3 regions of the Nocardioides lentus genome follow, and region 3 is predicted to be linked to each of the others. Evidence: predicted binding sites of a transcription regulator. Region 3 holds the regulator's gene; each other region holds the start of a gene.

Region 1 (10,093 bases), on a different contig from region 3:
GCCCGCTGTGCGGGCCCGGACGCAGACCCGGACGAGACGGAGCCGGGCAGTGTCGGTCAGGAGGCGTCCGAGAGGCCACGCAGCGGCGGGGCCCACCACCGACGAGAAGAACGAGGATGCCCGTGCGCACCTACAGCCCCAAGCCCGGCGACATCGAGCGCTCCTGGCACGTGATCGACGCCGAGGACATCGTCCTGGGCCACCTCGCCGTGCAGGTCGCGAACCTGCTCCGCGGCAAGCACAAGCCGACCTTCGCCCCGCACGTCGACGGCGGTGACTTCGTGGTCGTCGTCAACGCGGAGAAGGTCGCGCTGACCGGCAAGAAGCGGACCGACAAGGTCCTCTACCGCCACTCCGGCTACCCGGGCGGCCTCACCTCCACCCCGATCGGCGAGGCGCTCGACAAGGACGCCCGCAAGGTCATCGAGGGCGCGGTCTGGGGCATGCTCCCGAAGAACCGTCTCGGTCGGCAGGTCATCAAGAAGCTGAAGGTCTACTCCGGCCCGACCCACCCGCACCAGGCCCAGAAGGCCGCCCCCTACGAGATCCGCCAGATCTCGCAGTAACGACCGACCTTCACCCACGAGCCGAGCCGAAACGATCGAGGACCTCACCACCATGGCTGACGAGACCACCACCCCCGACGTCGAGACCACCGACGCCGCCGACGAGACCTACACCACCGACGAGTCCGGTGTCGCCTACAGCTCGGAGAGCGCTGCCGCTCCCGACTCCGGCGCCGCCACCTCCATCGTCGCCCCCTCCGCGGCGACCGGTCGCCGCAAGGAGGCCGTGGCCCGCGTGCGCATCGTGCCGGGCACCGGCCAGTGGCGCCTGAACGGCCGCACGCTGGACAACTACTTCCCCAACAAGCTGCACCAGCAGGTCGTCAACGAGCCCTTCGTGACGACCCACCTGGAGGGCCGCTTCGACGTCATCGCCCGCATCCACGGCGGCGGCATTACCGGTCAGGCCGGCGCCCTGCGCCTCGGCGTGGCCCGTGCGCTCAACGCCGTCGACACCGAGGCGAACCGCGCCGACCTGAAGAAGGCCGGTCTGCTCACCCGTGACGCCCGCGTCATCGAGCGCAAGAAGGCCGGTCTGAAGAAGGCCCGCAAGGCCTCGCAGTTCTCCAAGCGCTGATCCCCACCGGACCCAGGGACTTCTCATGGGGAAGAAGATCTTCGGGACCGACGGGGTCCGGGGGCTGGCCAACGGCCCCCTGACCGCGGAGCTCGCGCTCGACCTCGGCGTGGCCGCGGCCCGGGTGCTCGTCGATCGTGGCGGGTACACCGGGCAGCGGCCGCTCGCCGTGGTCGGGCGCGACACGCGCATCTCGGGGCAGTTCCTCGAGCACGCCGTCGTCGCCGGCCTGGCCTCGGCCGGGGTCGACGTGATCCGGCTGCGGGTGCTGCCCACGCCGGGGGTCGCGTACTTCACCGACGCACTCGGCGCGGACGTGGGCGTCGTGATCTCCGCGTCGCACAACCCGATGCCCGACAACGGCATCAAGTTCCTCGCCCGCGGCGGCGTCAAGCTCGACGACGCCCTCGAGCTGCGCATCGAGGAGCTGCTCCACACCGAGTGGGATCGCCCGACCGGTGGCGAGGTCGGCCGCGTCACGCCGTACGCCCGCACGGTCGAGGAGTACGCCGACCACCTGCTGCGCACGATCGACCAGCCCCTCGCCGGGCTCACCGTCGTGCTCGACTGCGCCAACGGCGCGGCCCACGAGGTCGGCCCCCGCGCGCTGGTCCAGGCCGGGGCCCGCGTGATCGCCATCGGCGCCGAGCCCGACGGGCTCAACATCAACGACGGGTGCGGCTCGACCCACCTCGAGCCCCTGCGCCGCGCCGTCCTCGAGCACGGCGCCGACGTCGGCTTCGCCGTCGACGGCGACGCCGACCGCTGCCTGGCCGTGGACCACCTCGGCGAGGTCGTCGACGGGGACCGGATCATGGCCGTGCTCGCCACCTCCCTGAAGGAGACGGGCCGCCTCAAGGACGACACCCTGGTCGCCACCGTGATGAGCAACCTCGGTCTCGTCCGCGCGATGGACGCCGCGGGGGTCCGCGTGCTGCAGACCAAGGTCGGCGACCGCTACGTGCTCGAGGCGATGCGCGAGGGCGGCTACACGCTCGGCGGCGAGCAGTCGGGCCACGTGATCATGCGCGACCACGCCACCACGGGCGACGGCCTCCTCACCGCCCTGCACGTGCTCGAGCGCATGGTCGCCACCGGCTCCTCGCTGCGCGACCTGGCCTCGACGATGACCGTCTTCCCGCAGGTCCTCGTCAACGTCGCCGGCGTCGACCGCACCCGCGCCGACTCCGACCCCGAGGTCCTCGCCGCCGTGGAGACCGAGTCGGCCGCTCTCGGCGACACCGGCCGCGTCCTGCTCCGCCCCTCCGGCACCGAGCAGCTGGTCCGCGTCATGGTCGAGGCGGCCACGGCCGCGCAGGCGCGCGCGGTCGCCGACCGTCTCGCGGACGTCGTGCGCGCACGCCTCGCCCTGGGCTGAGCCCTTCGCACCGGCGCTCCCGCGGTGCCACCGTCCACCCGGCACGACTCATGGGCGTGCCTGGATCGTGACGGTGCCGTCGGGGTGGTGGGTGGTGCGGTAGCGGTGGTCGTGGGTGCGGCGGTGGTGCCATCCGCACAGGGGGATCGCGTTGGCCAGGTCGGTGGTGCCGCCTGCGGCCCAGGGGGTGCGGTGGTGGATCTCGCACCAGGCGATGGGTCGGGTGCACCCTCCTGCGGCGCAGTGGGTGTGGGTGGCGGTGAGGGCGCGTCGTTGGGTCTCGGTGAAGAGTCGCGATTGTCGGCCCTGGTCGAGGATCACGGAGGGCCCGGCGAGGGCTCGGGCGTAGACGGCGGGGGTGAGGCCGGAGGTGCAGGCGAGGCGTCGGGCTTCGCCGGCGGAGATGGTGTGGTCGGTGTCGAGGCCGGCGGTCTTGAGGTGGCCGCGCAGGGTGTCGATGTCGATCAGGACGGTGACCTGGGTGGTGGCGGTGCCGTGGAGGTGGTCGGTGGGCAGGTGCTCGAGGAGCTGGGCGAGGGCGAGGCCTCGTGCGTGGGCGGGGTCGGTGCGGTCGCGCTCGAACGGGTTGGCCTCGCTCGCTGCCGGACTGCTCGTCTCCGCGCCGGTCGCGCTCGTGCGTGGGTGTCGGCGGCGGGGTGCGGTCATGGCGTCGATGAGCGTGCTCAGGATGTGGGCCTGGAGGTGGGGCAGGGTGAAGTGGCCGGTGGTGGTGCCGTCGCCGTTGTCGTGGAAGGTGAGCCGCGCGCGGGCATAGGCGGTGTCTTCCTCGGCGGTGACCTGGTCGTTCTCGTGGGTGTCGACGACGGTGGGGTCGGGTTCGATCTCGGCGAGGATCCGGCGGGCGTGGCGGCGTAGCTGGGTCGGGTCGAAGCGGCCGGCGTCGGCGATCAGACGGGTCTCGCAGCGGGCGCGCTGCTCGGGGGTGACCCCGGCGGGCAGCTGGGCGAGGGCGTGGGCGATGACGCGGGCGTGGGCCGCGGACAGGGCGCCGTGGGCGAGGGCGTCGCGGGTCTCGTCGAGGGCGGGTCGGTCGGGGGTGCCGGCCGGCGAGGTCGCGAGGGCGGTTGCGAGGGCGGTGTCGCGGGCGGACTCGGGTCGGCCGCTGCGGGTGTTCTTCGCGACCCAGTCGGCGGTGGTGGCCTGCCCGGAGCGCTGCGCGACGCCGGCGGCGTCGGCGGCGGCGATGAGCGTGAGGCGTAGTGCGTCGAGGCGGGCCTGGGCGCGGTGGACCTCGGCCGGCAGCGCAGCAGGCTCGGTGGGCTCGGCCGGCGATCCGATGAGGGGCGTGGCGTGCAGGTCGTCGAGGACCAGGTGCAGCACCTCGACCTCGGTGGCCAGGGACAGGGTCCCGGGCGGCCGGAGGGGGAGAGGTGCGGCGGTCATGGATCGATACTACTCGAACATATGTTCGATTGCCCGGTCCTGTCCACGACCTGGTGTCGCTCGTGGGTCGGCGCGTGGGTCTGCTTCGAGGCGGCCTCCACCCGTCGGGCGCCTCGTGTCGCCGACCGCGCTCCCGGCAGCCTTCGTCGCGGCGGGTCGCCGCGCCCGGATGGAACAGATCGCGCGCCCGCCGGTTGCACCAGTCATGACCAACACACCGGACAAGATCGTCTACACCGCCCGCGCCTCCGTCTCCGGCGGCCGCAAGGACGGCCGCGCGCAGTCCGAGGACGGCGTGCTCGACCTGTCGCTGACCGCCCCGAAGGAGATGGGCGGCCCGGGCACCGGCACCAACCCCGAGCAGCTCTTCGCCGTCGGCTACGGCGCGTGCTTCAACGGCGCGCTGCAGGCCGTCGCCAAGAACGAGGGCGTGGACGCCTCCGGCGCGACGCTCGACATCGCGATCGGCTTCGGCCCGGACGACACGTCGTACGCGCTGACCGCCGACATCACCGTGACCATCCCCGGCACCGACGCCGAGACCGCGCAGAGCCTGGTCGAGAAGGCCCACGCCTTCTGCCCCTACTCGCGCGCCATCAGCGGCAACGTGCCGACGACCGTCACCGGCCTGGCCGCCTGAGTCGACCCGAAAACCGCTCGCCCCGGCCCCGGACGCCCCGTAGCGTCCGGGGTCGTGGTGCGCTCGGAGCCGGGGATCCGTGTCGTCGACGTCGACGACGAGGCCGACCTGCATGCCTGGTGGTCCACCGGCCACGCCGCCGGTCTCGTGGACCGGCCCTACGACGCCTGGCCGCCCTGGGAGCTCTCGCGGCGGGCTCTGACCCAGCCCCGCGACGACCAGCGCGTCGTGCTGCTCGCCGCCCGTCCGGGTGGCCGCGAGGCCGGCGCGGCCCTCGTCGTGCTGCCGAGCCTGGACCGGGTCGACACGGCCCGGATCGAGGTGTGGACCCGTCCCGGGCTGCGTCGGCGCGGGGTCGGGGCCGCGCTCCTGGGCGCCGCCGAGGCGGTGGCGGCCGCGGCGGGGCGCCGCCTGCTCGACGCCACGACGTACGTCGGGACGGGTGAGGATGAGCGGGGTGACGGCGCCCGGTTCGCCCGGCGTCACGGGTGGTCGGTCGTCGAGGAGAGCGACGCCAAGCTGCTCGAGCTCGACGCCGCGGCCCCCCGGTGGGACCCGCTGACCGCGGAGGTCCGCGAGCACCTCGGCGACCACCGCGTGCTCCTCGCCGTCGACCGGGTGCCCGACGTCCACGCGGCCGGGTTCTGCGCGCTGCTGTCGGCCTTCGCCTCGCTGCTGCCCCCGAGCGAGCGCGAGCACGGGGACGCCTCCTGGGACCTCGGTCGGCTGCGGGCCCAGGAGGCTCGCCGGCGTCGGCGGCACTCTCGTCCTGCCCGCGCACCGGGGCCGTCGGCTCGGTCTGGCGCTCAAGCTCGCGTCCCACCGCGGTCTGCTCGACCTCCGCGCCGCCGGCCGGGTGGCGTGCACCCACGTGGAGACGGAGAACGCGACCTCCAACCGCTGGATGAACGACGTCAACGAGCGCCTCGGCTACCGGCGGCTCGAGGTCGCGCTCGACCTACAGCGCCGGATGACCCCAATGCGCGACTGATTCCCGTTCTCATATAAGGTCGGCTCGCCCAGCCCGACCCACGAGGACCGGAGGACCGATGGACCGCTCGCGCGACGTCGTCCTGCGCGCCCGTGGCCTCACGGTGAGCGCGGGCCGTCACCGCCTCGTCGGTCCGGTCGACCTCGAGGTGCGGGCCGGCGAGCGGGTGGCCCTCGCGGGCCGGTCCGGGTCGGGCAAGTCGCTGACCGTGCGCGCCCTGGTCGACGCGCTCCCGGCAGGCCTGCGCCGTGACGGGGACCTGGACGTCGTCCGACGCGTCGGGTGGGTCCAGCAGGACACGGCCGTCGCCCTGCACCCCCTCGTGACGCTGGGCCGCCAGCTCGAGCGTCCGCTGCGCCGACGCGGTCTGGGTCGCGACGCCGCCCGTGGCCGGGTCCACGACGTCCTCGCCCGCACCGGTCTCGACGACCGGCACGCCGCCGCCCGCCCCGGTGAGCTCTCCGGAGGTGAGCGCCAGCGCGGATGCCTCGCCCTGGCCCTGCTCGGGGAGCCCGACCTCGTGGTCGCCGACGAGCCCACCACCGCGCTCGACACGGTGGCCCAGCGCCAGGTCCTCGACGTCCTCGTGGGCCTCGACGCGGCGCTCCTCCTCGTCACCCACGACCCCGACGTCGCCGCCCTCGCCTGCACCCGCGGGCTGCGGGTCGAGGACGGCGTGGTCCGCGACGCCGTCCTCGCCCCGACGGCGGCGCCGGGGACCGCCTCGTGAGGTCCGCGGGGTCCGGAGGGTCCGGAGGCCCGGTCGTGCCGGCGGGCGGGACCGCCCCCGTCGCCCCCCGGCTCGAGGCGGTCGGCGCGTCGTACGGCGAGCGGCTGGTCGGCGTCGACCTGGACGTGGAGCCCGGTACGGCGCTCGGCGTCGTCGGCCGCTCGGGAGCGGGCAAGACCACCCTGGTCCGGCTCCTGCTGGGCCTGGCGCGCCCCAACGCGGGGGAGGTCCGCTGGTGCGGTGAGCCGCTGCCGCGGGGGACCGGGCCCGACTCCCGGCGGCTGCGCCGCGGGCTCGGCTACGTCCCGCAGCACCCCGCCGGCAGCCTCGACCCCCGACGTCCGATCGGCCGCAGCCTCACCGAGCCGCTGCGGCGGCTCCGCGTCCCCGGCGACCGTGCGCGGCACGCCGAGCTCGTCGCGGAGGCCTGCGACGCCGTCGGCCTGGAGCCCCACCTGCGCGACCGGCGCCCGCACGAGCTGTCCGGCGGGCAGGCGCAGCGCGCCGCCATCGCCCGCGCGCTCGTCACCGGGGCCCGGGTCGTGGTCGCGGACGAGCCGGTCGCCGGGCTGGACCCGGAGCTGCGCGAGCTGGTCCTCGACCTGCTCGACGGACTCGTCGGCTCGGGCCGGCTCGGCCTCGTGTGGGTCTCCCACGACCTCGGCGCCACCGCGCGCCTGTGCGAGCGGCTCCTCGTGCTCGACGACGGCCGCACCGCGGAGCACCGTGCGACCCGCGACCTCCTCGCCGACCCCGGCCACCCCGCCACCCGGGCCCTGCTCGACGCCGCACCGCGCCGCCCGCGCGTGGTCGAGGCGTGAGCGCCCGCCCCCCGCTGCCGCCCCTCGGACCGCTCCTCGGCGCGCAGCTCGTCTTCAACACGGGCTTCTACGCCGTCGTGCCGTTCCTCGCGATCGTCCTGCGCGACGACTTCGCCCTGTCCGGCGCCGCGGTCGGCGCCGTGCTCGGCCTGCGCACCTTCGCCCAGCAGGGCATGTTCCTGCTCGGCGGCCTCCTCGTCGACGCGTACGGCGCCCGCAGCCTCGTGCTCCTCGGGTGCGCCGTCCGCGTGCTCGGCTTCGCGCTGCTGGCGGTGCCGGGACAGCTCTGGCTGTTCGTGCTCGGGGTCGTGCTCACCGGGCTCGGCGGGGCGATGTTCTCGCCGGCGCTCGAGACGCTCGTGGCCCGCGCCGGGGTGGAGCGTGCCGCGCAGGGCCGGGCCAGCACCTTCGCGCTGCTCAGCGTCGCGGGGGAGACCGGAGCCGTCCTCGGCCCGCTGCTCGGCGCGCTCCTGCTCGGCTGGGGCTTCGCCGCGGTCGCCGGCGGCGGCGCGGTCGTGTTCGTGGTGATCGGGCTCCTCCTGGCCGTGATGCTCGGCGACGACCGACCGGCCGGGGCCGCACCGGCCGGGCGGTCGGGGGCCGGGCCGTCGGGGACCGCCGCCGCGCGGGCCCGTCGGCTCCCGCCGCGCCGGATCGTGCTGCTCGCGGCGGTCTGCTCGGTCAACCTGCTGGCCTACAACCAGCTCTACCTGGGGCTGCCGGTCGAGCTCGAGCGCGTCGGTCTCGGCGTCGGCACGCTCGGTGCGCTGTTCGCCGGCGCCTCCGTGGCCACCGTCCTGCTGCAGCTGCCCGTCGCGCGCCTGTGCCGTCGTGCCGGTGCACCGGCGTCGGTCCGCACCGGCTACCTGGTCCTCGGCGGCGGCTTCGCCGTCCTCGCCGTCGCGGCGCCCCGGCCCGTGCCGGAGGTCGCCTGGGCGCCGGTCGCGCTCGCCGTCGGCCTGCTGGTGCTCGGCCACCTCGTCGTCACCCCGGTGACCCTCGAGGCCGTCGGACGTCTGGCCCCCGCCACCGCGCTGGGCGCCTCGTACGGACTCATGGCGACCGCCGGCGGCGTGGCCGTCCTGGTCGGCAACACCGGCCTCGGCCTGCTCTACCCGGCCGCGGCCACGCCCGGCGCCGGCGCCGCCGCGGTGTGGGTCGTCCTCGCCGTCCTGCCGCTCGTGCCCGCCGTGGTCGCCCCCCGGCTGCTGCGCACCGCCCCCGACGCCCCTGCTCCCGACGCCCCCGCCCCCGAGCCCCAGGAGACCCGATGAAGAAGCCCGCGCTGACCCTCGCCGCCGTGCTCGCCCTGCCCGCCCTCACCACCGGCTGCTTCTCCGGCGGCGCCGGGGGAGCCGACGGCGCCGACGGCTCCGGCGACCAGCGCCTGCGGCTCGCGATGCTGCAGCCCCCGCGGTCGGGCCTGAGCCCGCTGTCCGACGACGCGTTCAAGCTCTCGCGGTGGAGCACGGCCGAGACCCTCGTCGAGCTCGACGACGCCGGCGACCCCCGGCCGGGGCTCGCGACCTCCTGGGAGCAGACCGCGCCCCGCGAGTGGCGCCTCGAGCTGCGCGAGGACGTCGTCTTCCACGACGGCACCCCGATGGACGCCGACGCCGTGGCCGGCGCCCTGCAGGCCGCGGTCGACGCCTCGCCCGTCCCGCGGATCCTCGACGGCTTCTCCCTCGACGTCGCCACCGACGGCGACGACGCCGTCGTCCTGACCACGGGCGAGGTGGACCCCCTCCTCCCGGCCCGTCTCTCCAGCCCCCAGCTCGCCGTCCTCGCCCCCGCGGCGTACGACGGCGACGGCCCGGTCGACCCGGTCGGCACGGGCACCGGGCCGTTCGAGCTGGTCGCCTCCGACGGGACCGCCGGCGCCACGCTCGACCGCTTCGACGACTACTGGGGCGAGCCCGCGGCCGCGGCCGGCATCGACGTCTCGTACGTGCCCGACGGCACCGCGCGGGGCGCGGCGCTGCGCACCGGCGAGGCCGACGTCGTCGAGGCGGTGCCGGTCTCGCAGCAGGCGGGCATCGACCCCGACCTGCTCCACGAGGTCGCCATGCCGCGCACCAACACCCTCTACCTCAACACCGACCGCGGTCCCTTCGCGGACCCGGCCGTCCGCGCCGCCGCCCGGGAGGCGCTCGACCCGGCGCGGATCGTCGCCGACGTCTACGAGGGCAGCGCCGACGAGGCCACGGGCCTCCTCGGCCCGGCCCTGCCGTGGGCCGCGCCGTTGCGCGAGGGCGGCTCGTGGGCCGCGACGGTGGGCGGGCGGGTCGAGCCCGCGACGCCCGCCGAGGTCGACGGCGCACCGATCACCCTCGGCACCTTCACCGACCGCGCCGAGCTGCCCGAGGTCGCCGTGCTGCTCGAGCAGCAGCTCGAGGACGCGGGCTTCGAGGTCACCCAGGACGTGCGGGAGTACCAGTTCATCGAGTCCGACGCCATCGACGGCGCGTTCGACGCCTTCCTGCTGTCCCGCGCGACGGTGCTCGACTCCGGCGACCCGGTCGCCTACCTCGCGAGCGACTTCGGCTGCGAGGGGTCCTTCAACCTCTCGCAGCTCTGCGACCCGGCCGTGGACGCCGCCGTCGAGGAGGCCGCCCGCACCCCCGCGGGCGACGAGCGCCGGGCCGCGATCATCGCCGCCGAGGCGGAGCTGCTCGCCACCGACGCCGCCATCCCGCTGCTCCACGAGCGCGTCTCGCAGGGCGAGGCCGCGGGCGTCCGGGGTGCGCTGCGCGACCCGCGCGAGCGCGAGCTGGTGGACTCCGGCACGCGCGTCGAGCGCTGAGCGGCCGGGGGAGTCCGAGGTGACGGGGTCGTCCGGCGGGGCGCGGCGGGTGCCGGTGGCCGCGCTGTCGCGCGTGGTCGCGGTGCTCGCGGTCGTCGGGGGCGTGGCCCTGCTGCCGTGGCTCTCGGGCCGGGACGCGGCGTACACCGTCCTGCGGGCGCGGTACGCCGACCGCGAGGCCAC
Region 2 (10,093 bases), on a different contig from region 3:
GGGCTGGCTCTCGCTGCAGACCCGGGTCGGGGGCGCCTGGCGCGCCCTCGACACCGCGGCGCCCGTCACGACCGGGCGTCTCGCCCCGGGTGCGTCCCGACGGGTCGCGGTCCGGGTCACGATGCGGCCGACGGCCGGCAACCGCACGATGCTTGACGACGCCGACCTGCCCCTGCGCGTGCGCCTCACCGAGGCCCGGGGGGCCACGCCCGGTGGCCCCGACACCGCCCCGGGTGACGGCGGCGGTGACGGCGGCGGTGACGGCGATGACGGGAGCGGGCCCGGCGACGGGGGGTCCGCCGGGGGTGCCGGTGACGGGTCGGGCTCCCTGCCCGGCGCCGGAGGTGCACGGTCGGCCCCGGGCGGGCCCCTCGACGGGCTGCTGCCCGACACCGGGGCGGGCTCCGGCCCCGCGCTGCTGCTGCTCGGGGCGGCCCTGCTCGCGGCGGGCGCCTCGGTGCTGCGCCGCCGCTGGCGCGGCGCCGTCCCGGCGGAGGCGACCTCGTGAGCCGGCACCGCGCCGAGGGTGGCGGGCGGGGTCCCGGCCGCCGGGCCACGCCCGCCCCGACCCGGCACCGGCTCGCGCTCCTGGTCGCGCTCGCGGTGGCCCTCCTCGTCGGGATCGGGGGCGCCGGCACCTACGCCTTCTGGAACGACCGCGCCGACATCGACACCGGCGCCGTCGCCAGCGGGTCGATGGACCTGCGGGTGGACGACCAGGCGATCGGTCGCAACACCGGGTACGCCAAGACCGCCATCGCGTTCAGCGGCCGGACACCGGGGGAGTTCGAGACCTACGACCTCCGGCTGCGCAACGTCGGTCGCGCCACCGGCACCTACACGCTGGCCGTGCTGCGGGGCGGCAGCTGGAGCTACACCGAGGACGCGATCACGGTGCAGGCCTGGAGCGGCACCGCCCAGGACGACCCGACGTCGTACCCGGAGCGGGACACCTGCTCGGGCAGCCTCCTCGGGGCCGCGCAGGTCTTCCCGACCGCGACGCCCCAGGCGCTGATCACGACCCCGCGGACGCTGGTCGGCAACGCCGAGGAGACGATCTGCGTGCGCGTCGGCATCGCGACCTCCGCCACCGACGTCAGCCAGGACAAGACCGGGACGCTGCAGCTCCGCGCGATCCTGACCCAGGTCACGTGATGCCCGGCCGGACGGGGCTCGCCGCGGGGCTCGCCGGACTGACGGGAGTCCTCGCGCTCGCGTTGCCGGCCACGGTGGACACCACGGGTGCGGTCTTCTCCGACGCCGCCGACACCGCGACCGGGGCCCTGGCGACCAGCCGCTTCGTGCCGGCGGCCGCGGGCACGGTCACCTGCTCCACCACCGGGCTGCTGCCGAGCACGATCCGGTTCACCACGCCCACCGTGGCCGCGCTCCCGCGCGGCACCGTCCAGTACGTCGCGCGCCTGTCGCGGGTCGCCCAGCCGCAGACGGTGGTGTTCGAGGGCCTGATGACGGTCAGCGGGTCGACGGCGAGCATCGACTTCGGCGGCACGCTGCTCAGCGGGCTGGGGACGGCGAACTACCGGATCTCGGTCACCACCCGGCTGAGCGCCCAGACGCTGGAGTCCTCCCCGGCGGCCACCGCCACCTTCAGCTACGGGCTGCTCGTGCTCGGGGTCTTCGGGTGCGGCACGGCGTGAGCGCGGCGCGATCGAGCACGCTGGGTACGGTTGAAGCATGGACGACGCCCAGCAGACCCCGGACCGCACTCCCGACGTGACCGCGACCACGGGCACCGCCGCGGTGAAGCGCGGCATGGCCGAGATGCTCAAGGGCGGCGTGATCATGGACGTCGTCACCCCCGAGCAGGCCCGCATCGCCGAGGACGCCGGCGCCGTGGCCGTCATGGCGCTCGAGCGCGTGCCCGCCGACATCCGCGCCGAGGGCGGCGTCAGCCGCATGAGCGACCCCGAGATGATCGAGGGGATCATCGACACCGTCTCGATCCCCGTCATGGCCAAGGCCCGCATCGGCCACTTCGCCGAGGCGCAGGTGCTCCAGAGCCTCGGCGTCGACTACGTCGACGAGTCCGAGGTGCTCACGCCCGCCGACTACGCCCACCACATCGACAAGACGGCCTTCACGGTGCCGTTCGTCTGCGGCGCGACCGGTCTCGGCGAGGCCCTGCGACGCATCGCCGAGGGCGCGGCCATGATCCGGTCCAAGGGCGAGGCCGGCACCGGCGACGTGTCGAACGCCGTGACCCACATGCGCACCATCCGCTCCGAGGTCCGCCGCCTGGCCGGGCTCGACGCCTCCGAGCTGCCGCTCGCCGCGAAGGAGCTCGGCGCGTCGCTCGAGCTGGTGCGCGAGGTCGCGGAGGCGGGCCGCCTGCCCGTCGTGCTGTTCACCGCCGGCGGGATCGCCACCCCCGCCGACGCCGCGATGATGCGCCAGCTCGGCGCCGAGGGCGTCTTCGTCGGCTCGGGCATCTTCAAGTCCGGCGACCCCGCGGCCCGCGCCGCGGCCATCGTGCGCGCCAACGCGTTCTACGACGACCCCGACGTCGTCGCCAAGGCGTCCCGCGGCCTCGGGGAGGCCATGGTCGGCCTCAACGTCGACGCGCTGCCCGAGCCGCACCGGCTCGCCGAGCGCGGGTGGTGACCGGGCCCCGGATCGGGGTCCTCGCGCTGCAGGGGGACGTGCCGGAGCACGTCGCCGCGCTGGCGGGCGTCGGCGCCCGCCCCCTCGTCGTACGACGGGAGGCGGAGCTGGACGCCTGCGACGCGCTCGTGCTGCCCGGCGGGGAGTCCACCACGATGGTCCGTCTGCTGCGGATCTTCGACCTGCTCGGACCGCTGCGGGCGCGGATCGCGGGCGGCCTGCCGGTCCTCGGCACCTGCGCGGGGATGATCCTGCTCGCCGACCGCGTCCTCGACGGCGAGCGGGGCCAGGAGACCGTCGGCGGCCTCGACGTGACCGTGCGGCGCAACGCCTTCGGACGACAGGTCGACTCCTTCGAGGGGTCGGTGACGATGGCGGGCGTCCCGGGTCGCCTGCCCGCCGTCTTCATCCGCGCGCCGTGGGTCGAGGAGGCCGGGCCGGGTGTCGACGTCCTCGCCCGGGTCGACGCGGGGCCGGGGGTCGGTAGGATCGTGGCCGTACGCCAGGGTCCGCTGCTGGCCACCTCGTTCCACCCCGAGGTCGGCGAGGGCCCGGACGCCTGGCGCGTGCACCGCTACTTCGCCGAGCAGGTGGTCCCGGACCCCGCCGGCGCGCGACGAAGGGATCCGTGATGTCAGGCCACTCCAAGTGGGCGACCACCAAGCACAAGAAGGCCGTCGTCGACGCCAAGCGCGGCAAGCTCTTCGCCAAGCTCGTCAAGAACGTCGAGGTCGCCGCGCGCATGGGCGGCGGCGACCCGGGCGGCAACCCGACGCTGTACGACGCCATCCAGAAGGCGAAGAAGTCGTCGGTGCCCAACGACAACATCGACCGGGCCGTCAAGCGGGGCTCCGGCGCCGAGGCCGGCGGGGCCGACTACCAGACGATCATGTACGAGGGCTACGGCCCGAGCGGCGTCGCGCTGCTCGTCGAGTGCCTGACGGACAACAAGAACCGGGCCGCGATGGAGGTCCGCACCGCGATGACCCGCAACGGCGGCACCCTCGCCGACCCGGGCTCGGTGTCCTTCCTGTTCCACCGCAAGGGCGTCGTCGTCGTGCCCGCCACCCAGGAGGGCCGCACCCTCGGGGAGGACGACCTGCTGGAGGTCACCCTCGAGGCCGGCGCCGACGACATCCACGACCTCGGCGAGGCCTTCGAGGTCGTCTCCGAGGCCACCGACCTGATCGGGGTCCGCACCGCGCTGCAGGCCGCCGGGCTGGACTACGACTCCGCCGAGGCGTCCTTCCTGCCCGACTCGCAGGTCGAGCTCGACGCCGACGCGGCGCCGAAGGTGTTCCGTCTCGTCGAGGCCCTCGAGGACCTCGACGACGTCCAGAACGTCTACGCCAACTTCGACGTCTCCGACGAGGTCATGGCGACCGTCGACGCCTGAGCCCGACCGCGGCCTCCCGGCGTGTCGGGGGCCGACGGCGTCGCCGGGTGCGGCTACCGTCTGCGAACAGGTGTTCGGACGAGCGGGCACGGCGAGGCGGAGGCGGTGCGATGCGCGTCCTGGGGATCGACCCGGGCCTGACCCGGTGCGGGGTCGGCGTCGTCGAGGGCGACGTCGGGCGGCCGCTGCGGCTGGTCGACGTCAACGTCATCCGCACCTCCGCCGGCGTCCCGGTCGCCACCCGCCTGGTGACGATCGAGGCCGGCATCGCGGAGTGGCTCGAGGAGTACCGCCCCGACGCCGTGGCGGTGGAGCGGGTCTTCGCCCGCTCCGACGTCTCGACGGTCATGGGCACCGCGCAGGCCAGCGGCCTGGCGCTCGTCGCGGCGGCCAAGCGCGGCCTCCCGGTGGCGCTCCACACCCCGAGCGAGGTCAAGGCCGCCGTCTCCGGCAACGGCCGCGCCGACAAGACGCAGGTCGGGCTCATGGTGGCCCGGATCCTGCGCCTCCCGGCCCCGCCGAGCCCGGCCGACGCGGCCGACGCCGTGGCGCTCGCGATCACCCACATCTGGCGGGGCGGGGCCCAGTCCCGCCTGGCCGCCGCGGCCGAGGCCGCCCAGAGCAGTCGAGCCGGTGACGCCCGCGTCGCCGCCGCACGGAAGGCAGGACGTCGATGATCAGCAGCGTGCGGGGGAGGGTCCTCGCGGTCGGCCTCAGCAGCGCCGTGGTGGAGGTCGGCGGGGTCGGGCTGCAGCTGTCGTGCGCCCCCGGGACGCTCGCCGGGCTGCGTGCCGGCGAGGAGGCGACGCTCGCCGCCAGCCTCGTGGTCCGGGAGGACTCGCTGACGCTGTACGGCTTCGCGACCCCCGACGAGCGCGACTGCTTCGAGCTCGCGCAGACCGCCTCGGGCGTCGGGCCCAAGGTGGCGCAGGCGATGCTCGCCGTGCTCGGCCCCGACGACCTGCGCACGGCCATCGCCACCGAGGACACCAAGACGCTCACCCGGGTGCCGGGGATCGGCCAGAAGGGCGCCCAGCGGATCATCCTGGAGCTCAAGGACCGGATCGGGCCCCCGGTGGGGACCGCAGCCTCCCCGGCCGCGGCGCCGCCGGTCGACGCCTGGCGCGCGCAGGTGCTCGAGGGCCTCGTCGGGCTCGGCTGGTCCGCGCGCGAGGCCGACAAGGCCGTCGGCGCCGTCGCCGACCAGGCCGGACCCGAGCCCGACGTCGCCGCGCTGCTGCGGGCGGCGCTGCGCACCCTGAGCCGGAGCTGACGGGGCCGTGGAGGAGATCGACCACGAGGACGCGGAGTCCACCCACCTGCGCTCGCTGGTGACGGCCGAGGCCGACGGCGACGAGCGGGCGGTCGAGGCCGCGCTGCGACCGAGGACCCTCGACGAGGTCGTCGGGCAGCAGCGGGTGCGCGAGCAGCTGGGTCTCGTCCTCGAGGCCGCCCGTCGCCGTGAGCGGACCCCCGACCACGTGCTCCTCTCCGGGCCGCCCGGGCTGGGCAAGACGACGCTGGCCATGATCATCGCCGCCGAGATGAGCGCCCCGCTGCGGCTGACCAGCGGACCGGCGCTGACCCACGCGGGCGACCTCGCCGCGATCCTGTCGGGGATGAACGAGGGCGACGTGCTCTTCGTCGACGAGATCCACCGCACGGCGCGACCGGCGGAGGAGATGCTCTACATGGCGATGGAGGACTTCCGCGTCGACGTCGTCATCGGCAAGGGACCGGGCGCGACCGCGATCCCGCTCGAGATCCCCCCGTTCACGCTCGTCGGGGCGACCACCCGCGCGGGGCTGCTCCCCGGCCCGCTGCGCGACCGCTTCGGGTTCACCGCGCACCTCGAGTTCTACGAGCCCGCCGAGCTCGACCTCATCGTCCGGCGCTCCGCGGACCTGCTCGGGGTCGAGGTCACCCGCGACGGCTCCGCCGAGATCGCCGGACGCTCCCGCGGCACCCCGCGCATCGCCAACCGCCTGCTGCGCCGTGTCCGTGACTGGGCGCAGGTGCGCGCGGACGGCGTCGTCACGCTGGAGGCCGCGCGGGCGGCCCTCGACCTCTACGAGGTGGACGAGTCCGGCCTCGACCGGCTCGACCGGGGCGTCCTGGACGTGCTGTGCCGTCGGTTCGGCGGCGGGCCCGTCGGGGTCTCGACGCTGGCCGTCGCCGTGGGGGAGGAGCGCGAGACCGTCGAGGAGGTCGCCGAGCCGTTCCTGGTGCGCAACGGCCTGCTCGCCCGCACCCCCCGGGGCCGCGTCGCGACCCCCGCCGCCTGGGCCCACCTCGGCCTCACCCCACCGCCCGGGACCGGCGACACCGCGCTCTTCGACGGCTGAGGCCGCGGGGATGCGGGGGGCGGACAGCGGTCTCCTAGACTCACCAGGTCCCTGACGTCACCCGAAAGGTCCCATCGTGGGCGAGGCCGCCTCCTTCCTGCCGCTCGTGCTCATCGTGCTGGCGTTCTACTTCCTGCTGATCCGGCCGCAGTCCAAGCGCGCCAAGGCGCAGCGCCAGATGCAGGCCGAGCTGGCCCCGGGCTCCTCGGTGATGCTGACCTCCGGGATCTTCGGCGAGCTGACCCGCACCGACGACCCGGAGCGCGTGGACGTGCGGGTCGCCGACGGCGTCGTGCTGACCGTCGCCCGCGCCGCGATCGCCAACGTCGTGCCCGAGCGCGCCCCGCTCGAGGCCACCGACCCGGTCGACCCCGCCGTCGAGGCCCGCGCCGACGGCCGCGAGCCCGGCGAGGACGTCCCGGGCCGCCGGGAGCTCTGAGCGTGAGCCCCTCCGCTGCCGGCGCGCTCGAGCGCGCCCGCGAGGCCATGGCGCGCCTGGTCGTCGACGTCCCCGACTTCCCGAGCCCGGGTGTCGTCTTCAAGGACGTCACGCCGCTGCTCGCCGACCACGAGGCGCTGACGGCGGGCGTCGCGGCGCTCGCCGAGGCGGGCCGCGACGACGACGGGGCGACCACCGTCGACGCCGTGGTCGGCATGGAGGCCCGCGGCTTCCTGCTCGCCGCCCCGGTGGCGCTCGCCCTCGGCGCGTCCCTCGTGCCGGTGCGCAAGGCCGGCAAGCTCCCGCGGGCCACGCACGCCGTCTCCTACTCCCTGGAGTACGGCGAGGCCACCCTGGAGATCCACACCGACGCGCTGGCCCCGGGGTCGCGGGTGCTGCTCGTCGACGACGTGCTCGCGACCGGCGGGACGCTGCGCGCGACCCGTGAGCTGGTCGAGGCCTGCGGGGCCGAGGTCGCCGCCGTGGCGATGCTCATGGAGCTCACCTTCCTCCCGGGCCGCGAGGCGCTGGGCGAGGTGCCGCTCACGTGCCTGACCAGCGTGTGAGCACCCCTACACTGGTGGGGTGGACGAGCACCCGGGCGACAGCGGCTCCCGCAGGGGAGCGCTGACGGCCGAGCCCGTCGACGCGACCCCGGCCCCGCCGACGCGCGGCCCGGCCGGGCCCCGACCGACCGGACCCGCGCCGGTCACGTCGGCGCGCGGGATGCGGGCCCGCCTCGCGCGCATCGGCACCCGCAGCTCGGCCAGCGACACCAACCCGGTGCTGGACCCGCTGTTCAAGGCGGTCCGGGCCAACCACCCCAAGGCCGACCTCGCCCTGCTCGAGCGGGCCTACACGACCGCCGAGACCATGCACGGCCCGCAGATGCGCAAGAGCGGCGACCCGTACATCACCCACCCCCTCGCGGTGACCACGATCCTCGCCGAGATCGGCATGACCGAGCCGACCCTGGTCGCGGCGCTCCTCCACGACACCGTCGAGGACACGCCGTACACCCTCGAGCAGCTGCGCAAGGACTTCGGCGACGAGGTCGCCCAGCTCGTCGACGGCGTCACCAAGCTCGACAAGGTCAAGTACGGCGACTCCGCCCAGGCCGAGACGCTCCGCAAGATGATCGTGGCGATGGCGCGTGACATCCGGGTCCTCGTCATCAAGCTCGCCGACCGTCTCCACAACATGCGCACGCTGCGCTACGTGAAGGCCGAGACGCAGGAGCGGAAGGCCCGCGAGACCCTCGACATCTACGCCCCGCTGGCCCACCGGCTCGGCATGAACACCCTCAAGTGGGAGCTCGAGGACCTCGCGTTCGCGACCCTGCACCCGAAGATCTACGACGAGATCGTCCGCCTGGTCGCCGAGCGCGCGCCCTCGCGCGACCAGTTCCTCGCGCAGGTCATCAGCGAGGTCTCCGCCGACCTCAAGGCGGCCCGGATCACCGCGAAGGTCACCGGCCGGCCGAAGCACTACTACTCGATCTACCAGAAGATGATCGTCGGCGGCCGGGAGTTCTCCGACATCTACGACCTCGTCGGCATCCGGATCCTCGTCGACGCCGACCGCGACTGCTACTCCGCGCTGGGCGTGCTCCACTCGCGCTGGAACCCCGTGGTCGGCCGCTTCAAGGACTACGTCGCGCTGCCGAAGTTCAACATGTACCAGTCGCTGCACACGACGGTGATCGGCCCGCAGGGCAAGCCCGTCGAGCTGCAGATCCGCACCTTCGGCATGCACCGTCGCGCCGAGTACGGCGTCGCGGCGCACTGGAAGTACAAGGAGAACACCCGCGCCGGCGTCGACACCGAGCGTCGCACCGAGGCCGGGACGGCCCCCGGCGACGACATGACGTGGGTCAAGCAGCTGCTCGACTGGCAGAGCGACATCGAGGACCCCGGCGAGTTCCTGGAGTCGCTGCGCTTCGAGGTCAACCAGACCGAGGTCTACGTCTTCACCCCGCGCGGCGACGTCATCGCGCTGCCCGCCGACGCCACCCCCGTCGACTTCGCCTACGCCGTGCACACCGAGGTCGGGCACCACACCATCGGCGCCCGCGTCAACGGACGTCTGGTGCCGCTGGAGTCCCGCCTCGACAACGGCGACGTCGTCGAGGTGTTCACCTCCAAGGCGGCCAACGCCGGCCCGTCGCGCGACTGGCTCGGCTTCGTGAAGTCGCCCCGGGCGCGCTCCAAGATCCGCCAGTGGTTCACCAAGGAGCGTCGCGACGAGGCGATCGAGCGCGGCAAGGACCAGATCGCGCGCCTCATGCGCAAGGAGGGCCTGCCCCTCAAGCGCCTGATGAGCCACGAGACGCTCACCGAGGCCGCCACCCACTTCCACCTCAGCGACGTCACCGCCCTCTACGCCGCCGTCGGCGAGGCCAACCTGTCCGCGCAGGCCGTCGTACGACGGGTCATCGAGCTGCACGGGGGCGACGACGGGGCGGCGGAGGACCTGGCGGAGGCCGTCACCATCACCGGCCGCCGGGGGCGGTCGAAGGCTGCCGCCGCCGGTGACCCGGGCGTCATCGTCGCCGGGGCGCCCGACGTGTGGGTCAAGCTCGCCAAGTGCTGCACCCCGGTGCCGCCCGACCCGATCCTCGGCTTCGTCACCAAGGGCGGCGGCGTCTCGGTCCACCGCGGCGACTGCACCAACGCCCGCTCGCTGACCTCCCAGCCCGAGCGCCTGCTCGAGGTCGAGTGGGCCCCGACGGCGCAGTCGATGTTCCTCGTCAACATCCAGGTGGAGGCCCTCGACCGGGCCCGGCTGCTCTCGGACATCACGATGGCGCTCTCCGACGTCCACGTGAACATCCTGTCGGCGTCGCTGTCGACGACCCGCGACCGCGTCGCCAAGAGCCGGTTCACCTTCGAGATGGCCGACGCCAAGCACCTGGACTCGGTGCTGCGCGCGGTCCGCACGGTGCCGGGCGTCTTCGACGCCTACCGCGTCACCCAGTGAGCCGCCGGTCGCCACCCGGTGGGGGAGCGGCCGCGCTCAGGCGGGGATGATCTTCGCGAGCACCTTGTAGCGGACCATCAGCCAGATCACGCCGAGCACCACGGTGTGCACGACCAGGCCCTGCCACCAGCTGGTGCGGTCGAGGCCCGGCACGTTGCCGACGGCCAGCACGAAGAAGACGTGCACGATGAACACGTACAGGCTGACCCGGCCGAGCGGCACGAGGAACCACCCGGTCGCGGCGGCGATCGGCTTCCACACGCAGGTGAGCAGGGCGTAGGCGACGACGACCACCAGCGCCAGGTCGAGCAA
Region 3 (10,093 bases):
GATCATCTTCAACCGGCGCGCCCCGCTGACCCGCACCCAGAAGGTCCGCAAGGAGCGGGACCTCCAGGACTCCGGCGCCGTCGTCTGAGGCCCGCCCGGGCCCCGCGCGGGGCCCGGGCGGACTCCGGGCGGAGCTGTGGAGAGGCCCCGGCGACGTCCGTGCGGCGCCCCGTAGGGTTCGGCGGGTGCCTCCCGAGACCGCCCCGTCCACCGCGACGGTCACCGACGTGCTCGGCGCCGCCGTGGCCGCGCTGGGCGGGCAGGAGCGGTCGGGCCAGGTGCGCATGGCCGAGGCCGTGGCCCGGGCGTTCGAGGCGAAGGAGCACCTGCTCGTCCAGGCCGGCACCGGCACCGGCAAGTCGCTGGCCTACCTCGTGCCCTCCCTGATGCGCGGGAAGCGGGTGGTCGTGGCCACCGCGACCCTCGCGCTGCAGCACCAGCTGGTCGAGCGCGACCTGCCGCGCCTGCTCGACGGGGTCGGCGACCACGCGGCCCTGGCGGGTCTCGACCCCGACCCGGTCACCGGCAACGCGTACGCCGTGCTGAAGGGCCGGTCCAACTACGCCTGCCTGCACCGGGTCCGCGAGGGTGTGCCCGACGACCAGGGCGCGCTGGTCGACCTGCCCGAGGGCTCGCAGGGGGAGCAGGTCGTCGCGCTGCGCGAGTGGGTCGAGGAGCAGGCCGCCGACGGCGGCACCGGCGAGCGCGACGGCGCGCCCCGTCACACCGACCGGGTCTGGCGCCAGGTCAGCGTCTCGGCGCGGGAGTGCCTCGGCGCGAGCCGCTGCCCGTTCGGCGAGGAGTGCTTCGCGGAGCGGGCCAAGGAGCGGGCGGCCAAGGCCCGGGTCGTCGTCACCAACCACTCGCTGCTCGCGATCGACGCCATCGAGGGCGTCCCGATGATCCCCGAGTACGACGCCGTCGTCGTCGACGAGGCCCACGAGCTCGCCGCCCGCGTCACCCAGGCGGCGACCGACGAGGTCACCGTCGCCGAGGTGGAGCGGGTGGCGCGGCGCTCGACGCGCCACGTCGCGGGCCGTGACGGCGACGACCCCTCCGAGGACCTCCTGGACGCGGCCCAGGCGCTGCGGGCGGCGATGGACGAGTGCGCCGAGGGGCGGCTCGACCCGCCGCCGCAGGCGGTCTCCGACGCCCTCGAGCTCGTCCGCGACGCGGTCCGCGCCTGCCTGTCGGCGCTGCCCCGCGAGTCGGGGGGCGGGTCCGGCGGGGGCTCGGGCGGGGGCTCGGGCGAGGCCGTCGACCCCGGTCGCCAGCAGGCCCGGGGCTGGCTGACCGAGCTCTTCGACCACACCGCGCGGATGGCGTCGCTCTCGGAGCACGACGTGATGTGGTTCGCCCCCGGCCGCGAGCGGGTGCCCGCGCGGCTGTGCGTGGCTCCGCTGCGGGTCGCCGGCACGGTGCGGCGGGGCCTGCTCGAGGAGAAGACGGTCGTCCTCACCAGCGCGACGCTGATGCTCGGCGGCGACTTCACCGCCGTCGCCGGTGGGCTGGGCCTGCGGCCCGACGACGAGCTCGCCTGGTCCGGGCTCGACGTCGGCTCGCCGTTCGACTACGCCCGCCAGGGGATCCTCTACGTCGCCCGCCACCTGCCGCCGCCCGGCCGCGACGGGCTCGGGCCCGCGCAGCTCGACGAGCTGGCCGAGCTCGTCGACGCCGCCGACGGTCGGACCCTGGGCCTGTTCTCGTCACGCCGGGCTGCGGAGACCGCCGCCGAGGGGGTGCGCACGCGACTGCCACACCTCACGACGCTCGCGCAGGGGGACGCGCAGCTGTCCGAGCTGTCCGCCCAGTTCGTCTCGGACCCCCACACCTGCCTCTTCGGCACCCTGAGCCTCTGGCAGGGCCTCGACGTCCCTGGCGACACCTGCCAGCTCGTCGTGATCGACCGGATCCCGTTCCCGCGGCCGGACGACCCGCTGATGTCGGCCCGCCAGAAGGCCGCGGACGCCGCGGGCGGCAACGGCTTCATGCAGGTCGCGGCCACCCACGCCGCCCTGCTGCTCGCCCAGGGGGCGGGCCGGTTGATCCGGTCCTCCGACGACCGCGGGGTCGTCGCGTGCCTGGACCCGCGCCTGGTCACCGCCCGCTACGGCGGGTTCCTGCGCGCCGGTCTGCCGCCGCTGTGGCCGACCACCGACCCCGCGGTCGTGCGCGGGGCGCTGGCGCGCCTGAGCGCGACCGCTCAGACGAAGTAGGACGCGACGAAGAACAGCGCGACCGCCACCGCGATCACCAGCGCGGTCAACCGGACCCACGCGGGATAGCTGCTCGACGGCGTCCCCGACGCGGGCTCGTCGTCGACGCCCCGCAGCTCGGGCGGGTCGTCGGACTCCCAGCGGCTCACGGCGCCGACGCTACCGGGTGGTCGGGTCGGGCCGGGGTGGTGCGGTCCACGCGACGGTGGAAGCGCATCCCCAGGGCCCCGCCCGCGACCGCGGCGACCAGCGTCAGCAGCACCGGGCCCGCCACGAGCACGACCGCGCCGACCGCGAGCTCGCCGCCCGCCGGCGTCAGCACCCCGAGGCCACCGGACACGCCGGCCCACGGGCCGGCGCCCGCGCCCGCGCCCCAGGCCAGGACGCCCAGGCCGCCCACCAGGAGCACGGTCCACGCCCACACCGCCACGCCCTGCCGCACGCCGTCGAAGCGCGCCATCCTCGCCGCCACGTAGCCGCCCACCAGCCAGGACACCGCGAGCGTCACGACGGCGAGGACCAGGACCTCCACCGTGCCGAACCCGAGGAAGCCGAACCCTCCCAGACCCAGCACGACGACCACTGCCCCCAGCAGGCCGCCGAGGACGTTGACCATGCCCACCGCCGCCACGAAGCCGCAGAACGCCGCGCCGACCTTCACCCCGCCGTGCACCGCCCGCTGGCGCTCGGCCGGGTCGGGGATGCGGGCCGTGGCGGTCGTGTCGCGAGCGGTCGTGTCGGGGGCGGTCATCGCGACTCCTCGGCTCGGTGGTGGGCGGCCACGCTACAGCCGGGACCGCCCGTCCCAGCCGTCACGCGGCCGCCCCAGCCCGAGGAAGCCGGCCACCGTCGGCGCGACGTCCACGGTGTGGGCGACCGCCGACGAGCTCCCGGGCCGGACGGCCGGGTGCCCCCCGGAGAGGAAGAACGGGATCGGCGCGGTGGCGGGGTGGCCGTGGTTGCCGGGGATCGGGTTGGAGACCACGGAGGGGTCGCTGAAGCGCCACCCGGCGCGGCAGTAGGCGATCACGTCGCCGGCCTCGGGACCCAGGCGCAGCCACGGCGACGCCCGGCGGTCGTGGACGGCGAGGACACCGGGCACGGCCCTCACGCGCTCCCGGATCCGGTCGACCGCGCGGGCGCGTCCGGCGGCCGGACCGGTCCAGTAGACCATGTCGGCGCCGCCGTTCTGCGCGATCGCGATCCGGCCCGCGAGCAGCGGGTCGTCCTCGAGGACGCCGGTCAGCGAGATCACCCGGTCGGGTCGCGACCAGTCCATCGAGTGGTCGGCGAGCACCACCAGCAGCGAGCGGCGCCAGCGCCCCGAGGAGCGCAGCTCACGGACGAAGCGGGCGACCTGCGCATCGGTGGCGGTCAGTGCGGCGCGCCGGGCCGCCCCCAGCGTGGTCCCCGTGAGGTCGGTGTGACCGACGCGGTCGATGTCGCCGAGGTTGACGAACACCAGGTGCGGGTCGAACCGTCGCACCATCTCCAGCGTGGCGCTCATCGTGAAGAGGTCGGGGGCGTGGTCGGAGACCGGCACCAGCGGGAACGGCTCCCACCGGTGGGTGGCGCGGGTGCCGAAGATGCCGAACAGGTACTCCTTGCTCAGCACCGAGCCGCTCGTCAGGCCCTGGCGCCGGGTCCGCTCGAAGAGCGTGTCGACGCGGATGTCGGCGGGCCGGTCCATGGTGCGGGTCTCGCCGAGCCCGCGGTCGTAGACCTGGTTGGCGGGCACGCCGCTGCGGTCGGGCCGCACCCCGGTCATCATCATCGTGTGGTTGGGGATGGTCTCCAGGATCGGCAGGCCCCGGGCCCTCGGGTAGCGGCGACCGGCGTCGCGCAGCGCCCGGACCGTCGGCATCAGCCCGCTGTCGATCTCGTCCGGGCGGCACCCGTCGAGGACCAGCACGTAGGCCCGCCGGTCGCGGGCCGCCGCCGCTGCGGCGCCTCCGGCGCCGGCCAGGGCCCCGGCCGCGACCGCGGCGGAGGAGAAGACCAGGCCGGCGCCGGTGCGCAGGACCGTACGGCGGTCCGTGCCGGCGACCGGGGTCGTCCCGGCGGTCATCGGGGACCCACCGGGGCCGCGGCGCGCCGCAGCTGCTGCGTGCCGGCGAGGGTGCGCCACGAGGTCGACCAGGTGGCGCCGGCCCGGCGGTCGGCGCGGTCGGAGATCACGTACCAGTCCATCTGGGTCCTCTCCGGCGTCACGTCGAGGACGCTGAAGCCGTGGCTGTCGAAGTCGAGGTGCTTCACGTGCGGGTTGTCGGCACGGATGGCCGCCTCCACGGCGAGGCTGGTCGTCCGCGGCGGGGTGCCGGTGATGTCCTTGAGGTTGTTGGAGGTGACCGAGGTGCAGACCATCTCCACGGCCCCGCTCGCCCGGCCCGGCGGCAGGGGGTAGGAGCCGGTGTCGAAGGGGACCTCGCAGGCCCAGGCGGAGTGGATGTCGCCGGTCAGGAAGACCGTGTCGCGCACCCCGCGGTCGGCGATGGTGTCGAGCACCTCGCGGCGGTCCGCGGTGTAGCCGTCCCACTGGTCGACGTTGTACGGCGCGCCGTCGCGGGGGAGCAGTCCGGTCACGTCGGCGACGGGGTCGAGGAGCGCGCCCGGCAGCGAGGCGAACGTGACCGGCGAGATCATCACCGGGTTGCCGACCAGCTTCCACTGGGCGCGTCGCTGCGTCAGCGACTCCCGCAGCCACGCGAGCTGCGCGTCGCCGGTGATCGACCGACCCGGGTCGCCGACCTCGCCGTCGACGAGCGGGGTCGCGACCTGCTGGTCGCGGTAGGTGCGCAGGTCGAGCATGCTCAGCTCGGCCAGCCGGCCGAACCGCAACCGTCGGTACAGGCGGGTGCCGTCGCCCAGCGCCGCCGAGCCGGACAGGCGGACCGGCATCCACTCGTCGTACGCGCGGTGGGCGCGGGCGCGGCGGCGCGCCCAGTCGCCCTCGGCCGGCTGGTGGTTCTCGGCCCCGCCGCGCCAGGCGTCGTTCGCGGACTCGTGGTCGTCCCACGTGACCACCCACGGCAGCCGGGCGTGCAGGTCCGCGAGGTCGGGGTCGGTCTTGTACTGCGCGTGCCGCTGGCGGTAGTCGGCGAGCGAGACGATCTCGCGGGCCGGCCGGTGCGCACGCACGTCCACGTTGTCCCGGCCCAGGCCGTACTCGCCCGGCGCGTACTCGTAGAGGTAGTCGCCGAGGTGCAGGACCAGGTCGAGGTCGTCGCGCGCCGCGAGGTGGCGGTACGCCGAGAACCACCCGGCCTGCAGGTTGGCGCACGAGACCACGCCCCAGCGCAGGCGGCCGGGGGTGCTGTCGGCGGCCGGGGCAGTGCGGGTGCGACCGACCCGGCTACGGCGGCCGGCCCAGGTGAAGCGGTACCAGTACCAGCGGGCCGGCGCGAGCCCCGTCGCGTCGACCTTGACCGTGTGGTCGCGCCACGGGCCGGTGACCGCCCGGCCCCGCCGAACGACGCGGCGGAACGCGGGGTCGGTCGCGACCTCCCATCCGACCTCGACCCGCGGTCCGCGTCCGGAGCCGGGGGTGGCGGCGGCGGTGGGGGTCACACGCGTCCAGAGCACGACGGCGTGCGGGCGCGGGTCGCCCGAGGCGACACCGTGGGCGAAGGCGCGGGCGTCCGCGGCCTGCGCCGGGAGCGGGGAGCCCGTGACGGCGACGGCGGCGGCCCCGGTGGCCCCGGCGGCCAGCACGGCCCGGCGGGAGGGGCGGGGAGGAGTGGTCACGGGACCATCAACGACCATCGCCGGGCCGTGTGACGGCCCGGCGACGAGTGGTCGGCAAGTGTTCACCCGCCGGCTACGCGGGTGGGCGGGTCAGACGCGGCGCAGCACCGTCGTCACCTTGCCCAGGACGGTCGCGTGGGTGCCGTCGATGGGCTCGTAGGCGTCGTTGTGGGGCATCAGCCACAGGTGACCGTCGTCGCCGCGGCGGAACGTCTTGACCGTGGCCTCGCCGTCGATCATCGCGGCGACGATGTCGCCGTTGACGGCCGTCTGCTGCTGGCGCACCACCACGTAGTCGCCGGAGCAGATGGCGAGGTCGATCATCGAGTCGCCCTGCACCTCGAGGAGGAACAGGGTGCCCTCCCCGACGAGCTGCTTGGGCAGCGGGAAGATCTCCTCGACCCGCTCCTCGGCCAGGATCGGGCCGCCGGCCGCGATCCGGCCGAGCACGGGCACGTACGTCGCGGCCGGCATCGCGTCGCCGGCGCCGGTCTCGTCGACCGAGGAGGGCCCGGCCGAGGACAGCGCGCGACGGGCCGCGAGGGCGTCCGGGACGAGGACCTCGAGCGCGCGGGGACGGTTCGGGTCGCGACGCAGGAAGCCCTTCTTCTCCAGCACGCGGAGCTGGTGGGCGACCGACGAGGACGAGGTGAGCCCGACCTCGGTGCCGATCTCGCGCATGCTCGGCGGGTAGCCGCGCTGCTCGAGCGAGTCGCGGATGACCGCCAGCACGCGCTCCTGGCGCGGCGTCAGCCCGTCGGTGCCGGCCGGCCCGTCGGGCAGCTCGGCGACCTTCGCGCCCCCGTCGTTGCTGTCGTCTCCTGCGGCCATCGTGTCGCCTCCGTGTCCGGTCGGTGCCGGGTCCGTGTCGCGTCCGCGCCGCTCGGGCGGCGGCGTCGGGGTCAGGTCGCTGACGCTACGCCGCCGGCCGGGTCGGTTTCAAACACCTGTTCGACCGCGTGTCGCGGGGTCGGCGACCGGGGGCCGGCGCCGACCTCGCCCGTCCTGCCGTCCGAACATCTGTTCGTCCACACCCTTGTGCACAGTCGAACACATGCTCTACCGTCGTACGTGTGTTCGATCGAACGTGAGAGCGAACCGCGACGGGCCGGCCGGTGTCGGTGGTCGTCCGTAGAACTCCTCGTGACCCGCACGCACCCGACCTGCTCCCTTCCCCAGGAGGTCCTCCGATGTCCAGCGCCACCCCCTCGCTCGCCGCCCCGCTCGCCGCCCCGCTCGCCCGTCCGTCCCTCGGCCCCGTCCGGCTCACCCGCCGCGGCCGACTCGTCGTCTTCGTGGGCTCGCTGCTGCTGCTCGTGGGGCTGGTGCTCGGGCTGGGCCTGGCACTGGCCGGCTCGCAGGCCACCGGCGAGGCCGGGGTCGAGCCCGCCACCGTCACGGTGACGGTGGGCACGGGCGAGACCCTCTGGGACATCGCCGGCCCGCTCGCCGCCGACGGTGCGGGCGGGGGCGACGTCCGCGTCGTCGTGCAGGACCTCGAGGAGCTCAACGCGCTCGACACCGCGATGCTGCGGGCCGGTCAGGAGCTGCGGGTCCCCGTCGTCGAGTGACGACTCGCGGGCGGAGGCGTCCGCCGGCCACCGACGAGACGCACCGCCCGCACCGCGAGCACGAGCGCCACGAACAGGCAGGCCACCGCCCCGAGGGTCGCGACCGCGAGGAACGCCCACCCGGCGGAGTCCCCGCCGCGGGCCGCGCTGCCGAAGTCGATGGCCGCGAGGACCAGGTAGCCCCAGGCGACGACGGTGAGGGTGACGCCCAGCGCCAGCAGGAGCAGCCGGCCCCAGGGGAGGGGGGCCCGCTGCGCGGGGCGGCGGGGTCCGGCGCGCCTGCCCGCCCGCTTCCCCCTCGCCACGCCCCCATCATCGCACCCCGGGGGCCGTCGGCGCCCCTGCTCGGCGGACGTCCCGAAGGGCCTGGAGCGCCTGGAGCGCCTAGAGCGAGAACACGACACCGGCGATGGCGGCGTTGGACAGGTTGGCCAGGCTCGCGGCGAGCAGGGCCCGGAAGCCCAGCGCGGCCAGCAGCGAGCGACGCTCGGGCGCCAGCGAGCCGACCACCCCGAGGATGATGGCGATCGAGGCCACGTTGGCGAAGCCCGCCAGGGCGAAGGTCACGACGACGACCGTCAGCGGGTCGAGGCCGCCCACGGCGGGGCCGAAGTCGGCGTACGCGACGAACTCGTTGAGCACCGTCTTCTGCCCGATCCACGAGCCGGCCTGCGCGGCCTCGGACCACGGCACCCCCAGCAGCCACGCCAACGGGGCGAGGAGCCGCCCGAGGACCTCCTGGAAGGTCAGGTCCCCGGCGCCGAACCACCCGCCCACGGCACCGAGCAGCCCGTTGGCCAGGGCGATGAGGGCGACGAAGGCGATGAGCAGCGCGCCCACCGTGATCGCGATGCGCCCGCCGGCCAGGGCCCCGCGACCGATCGCGTCGACGAGGTTGCGCGACTCGGTGTCGCGGACCTCCCGCACGTCCAGCTCGTCGAGGTCGCGGACCTCCTCGCCGTCGGCCGGCTCGATGCTCGCCGGCTCCCTCTCCCGCGGGGTCGAGTCCGGCCACAGGAGCTTGGCGAACAGCAGCGCGGCGGGCGCGTTCATCACGGTCGCGGCGAGGAGGTACTCCAGCGGGGCGCCGAGCAGCGAGTAGCCGACCAGGGTGGAGCCGGCGGCGGCCGTCAGCCCGCCGACCATCACCGTGAAGATCTGTCCGGCCCGCAGCGAGCGCAGGTACGGCGCGATCATCAGCGGGGCCTCGCTCTGCCCGAGGAAGATCACGGTGCTCGCGTAGAGGGACTCGACCTTCGACACCCCCAGCACGCGGGCCAGGGCCCCGCCGACGTAGTGCGTCGCGTACTGCACCACGCGCAGGTAGAACAGCATCCCGATCAGCGCGCCGAGGAAGATGATGACCGGCAGCACGGAGAGCGCGAAGACCGTCCCGTCGTCGCCGCCGGCCTCGTAGAGGGGCCCGAACAGGAACGCCGTGCCCTCGTCGGTGAAGCCGATCAGGTCCGCGACGCGGTCCGCGACCCACGCCAGTGCCCGCTCCCCGGGGCCCCAGCGGAGCACGAGCGCGGCGAAGGCGACCTGCAGCGCGAGCGCCGCGCCGACGGTGCGCCAGCTCACGCCCCGGCGGTGGCTGCTCAGCGCCCAGGCGACACCGAGCAGCAGCACCAGCCCGAGGATCCCGCGGAGGTCGGCCATGCCCGGATCCTGTCAGGCCGACGTGCCGTCGAGGCGGTGCAGCAGGTCGACGAGCGCGGCGACCACGGCGTCGGCGCCGTCGGCCCCGGCGTAGGTGTCGCGTCGCAGCTCGACCATGAGCGAGGAGACCCGGCGCTCGGTGCCCCAGTGGCGCAGCGGCACGTAGGTGCCGCGGAACGGCTCGTCCAGGACGACGTCGCCGACGGGGGCGAGGGCCGCGCGCGCGGCCGCGACGAGCGCGGCGGGGGTGTGGACCGGGTCGGTGCCCAGGCAGACGGGCGGCCGGCGGTCGTCCGCGTGCCGCTCGTAGGGCAGGGGGAGGGCCGGGTAGGAGTGGAGGTCCACCACCACGCAGCGCCCGTGCGCCGCCAGGCGGTCGTCGACGAGGTCGGCCAGCGCCGCGGCGTACGGGTCGAAGTAGCGGCGCACCAGGGCGGCGTCACGGTCGGGGTCGTCGTCGCGCAGCAGCCGGAGGTCGCTGGTGCGCGTGTAGACCGCACCCATCCCGACCTCGGTCATCTCCTCCGCGGCCGGGTCGGGGAAGCGCTCGGGGTCGACGACGAGCCGCGAGGCGGCGTTGACGAACCGCCACGGCCGGGGCGTGCCCGCCGTGACCGCCGCCGCGACCGCGCGCTCGGCGAGCACGTCGGTGGCCACGTCGGTCATCGCGTCGAGCTCGGCGGCGAGGGCGTCGTCGTCCAGGACGATCGAGGAGCGCGCGTCGGCCGGCACGTGCCGCGACGCGTGCGGCACGTGGACGACCACGGGCGAGGCGTCGTCACCGGGGAGCAGGTGGGCGGTGGGTCTCGGCGTCACCGGTCGAGCGTGGCAGGGTCGGGGTGTGGAGCTGCTCGACGACGTGGTGGGCGAGACGCCGCTGGTCGTCTTCTGCGGGATGGCGAA

The links. The regulator LexA, encoded in region 3, represses DNA repair genes until DNA is damaged. The targets are predictions, from matches to a motif close to TCGAACANNTGTTCGA.
Region 1: ABD158_RS15615 (HNH endonuclease signature motif containing protein) is a predicted target of LexA. The motif match lies at 3,939-3,954, and genes of this name have one in related genera.
Region 2: ruvC (crossover junction endodeoxyribonuclease RuvC) is a predicted target of LexA. The motif match lies at 4,081-4,096, and genes of this name have one in related genera.

What each region holds. Positions count from the first base shown of each region.
Region 1 covers NZ_BAAAMY010000007.1:262,101-272,193, reverse strand. The annotation lists gene rplM (50S ribosomal protein L13) at 123-566, shown strand; gene rpsI (30S ribosomal protein S9) at 619-1,143, shown strand; gene glmM (phosphoglucosamine mutase) at 1,169-2,521, shown strand; gene ABD158_RS15615 (HNH endonuclease signature motif containing protein) at 2,570-3,925, opposite strand; gene ABD158_RS15610 (organic hydroperoxide resistance protein) at 4,131-4,565, shown strand; partial or broken gene ABD158_RS19280 (GNAT family N-acetyltransferase) at 4,620-4,976, shown strand; gene ABD158_RS15605 (ATP-binding cassette domain-containing protein) at 5,615-6,286, shown strand; gene ABD158_RS15600 (ATP-binding cassette domain-containing protein) at 6,322-7,107, shown strand; gene ABD158_RS15595 (MFS transporter) at 7,104-8,381, shown strand; gene ABD158_RS15590 (ABC transporter substrate-binding protein) at 8,378-9,910, shown strand; gene ABD158_RS15585 (ABC transporter permease subunit) at 9,930-10,093, shown strand, end outside.
Region 2 covers NZ_BAAAMY010000009.1:90,449-100,541, forward strand. The annotation lists gene ABD158_RS16495 (LPXTG cell wall anchor domain-containing protein) at 1-508, shown strand, start outside; gene ABD158_RS16500 (SipW-dependent-type signal peptide-containing protein) at 505-1,155, shown strand; gene ABD158_RS16505 (hypothetical protein) at 1,155-1,658, shown strand; gene pdxS (pyridoxal 5'-phosphate synthase lyase subunit PdxS) at 1,696-2,622, shown strand; gene pdxT (pyridoxal 5'-phosphate synthase glutaminase subunit PdxT) at 2,616-3,254, shown strand; gene ABD158_RS16520 (YebC/PmpR family DNA-binding transcriptional regulator) at 3,254-4,018, shown strand; gene ruvC (crossover junction endodeoxyribonuclease RuvC) at 4,138-4,695, shown strand; gene ruvA (Holliday junction branch migration protein RuvA) at 4,692-5,291, shown strand; gene ruvB (Holliday junction branch migration DNA helicase RuvB) at 5,308-6,363, shown strand; gene yajC (preprotein translocase subunit YajC) at 6,440-6,802, shown strand; gene ABD158_RS16545 (adenine phosphoribosyltransferase) at 6,799-7,368, shown strand; gene ABD158_RS16550 (RelA/SpoT family protein) at 7,529-9,781, shown strand; gene ABD158_RS16555 (OpgC domain-containing protein) at 9,818-10,093, opposite strand, start outside.
Region 3 covers NZ_BAAAMY010000005.1:131,892-141,984, reverse strand. The annotation lists gene secD (protein translocase subunit SecD) at 1-88, shown strand, start outside; gene ABD158_RS11550 (ATP-dependent DNA helicase) at 186-2,216, shown strand; gene ABD158_RS11545 (hypothetical protein) at 2,204-2,365, opposite strand; gene ABD158_RS11540 (hypothetical protein) at 2,362-2,967, opposite strand; gene ABD158_RS11535 (alkaline phosphatase family protein) at 3,001-4,284, opposite strand; gene ABD158_RS11530 (alkaline phosphatase D family protein) at 4,281-5,960, opposite strand; gene lexA (transcriptional repressor LexA) at 6,051-6,791, opposite strand; gene ABD158_RS11520 (LysM peptidoglycan-binding domain-containing protein) at 7,151-7,531, shown strand; gene ABD158_RS11515 (hypothetical protein) at 7,501-7,836, opposite strand; gene ABD158_RS11510 (NupC/NupG family nucleoside CNT transporter) at 7,916-9,190, opposite strand; gene ABD158_RS11505 (N-formylglutamate amidohydrolase) at 9,203-10,006, opposite strand; gene ABD158_RS11500 (mismatch-specific DNA-glycosylase) at 10,032-10,093, shown strand, end outside.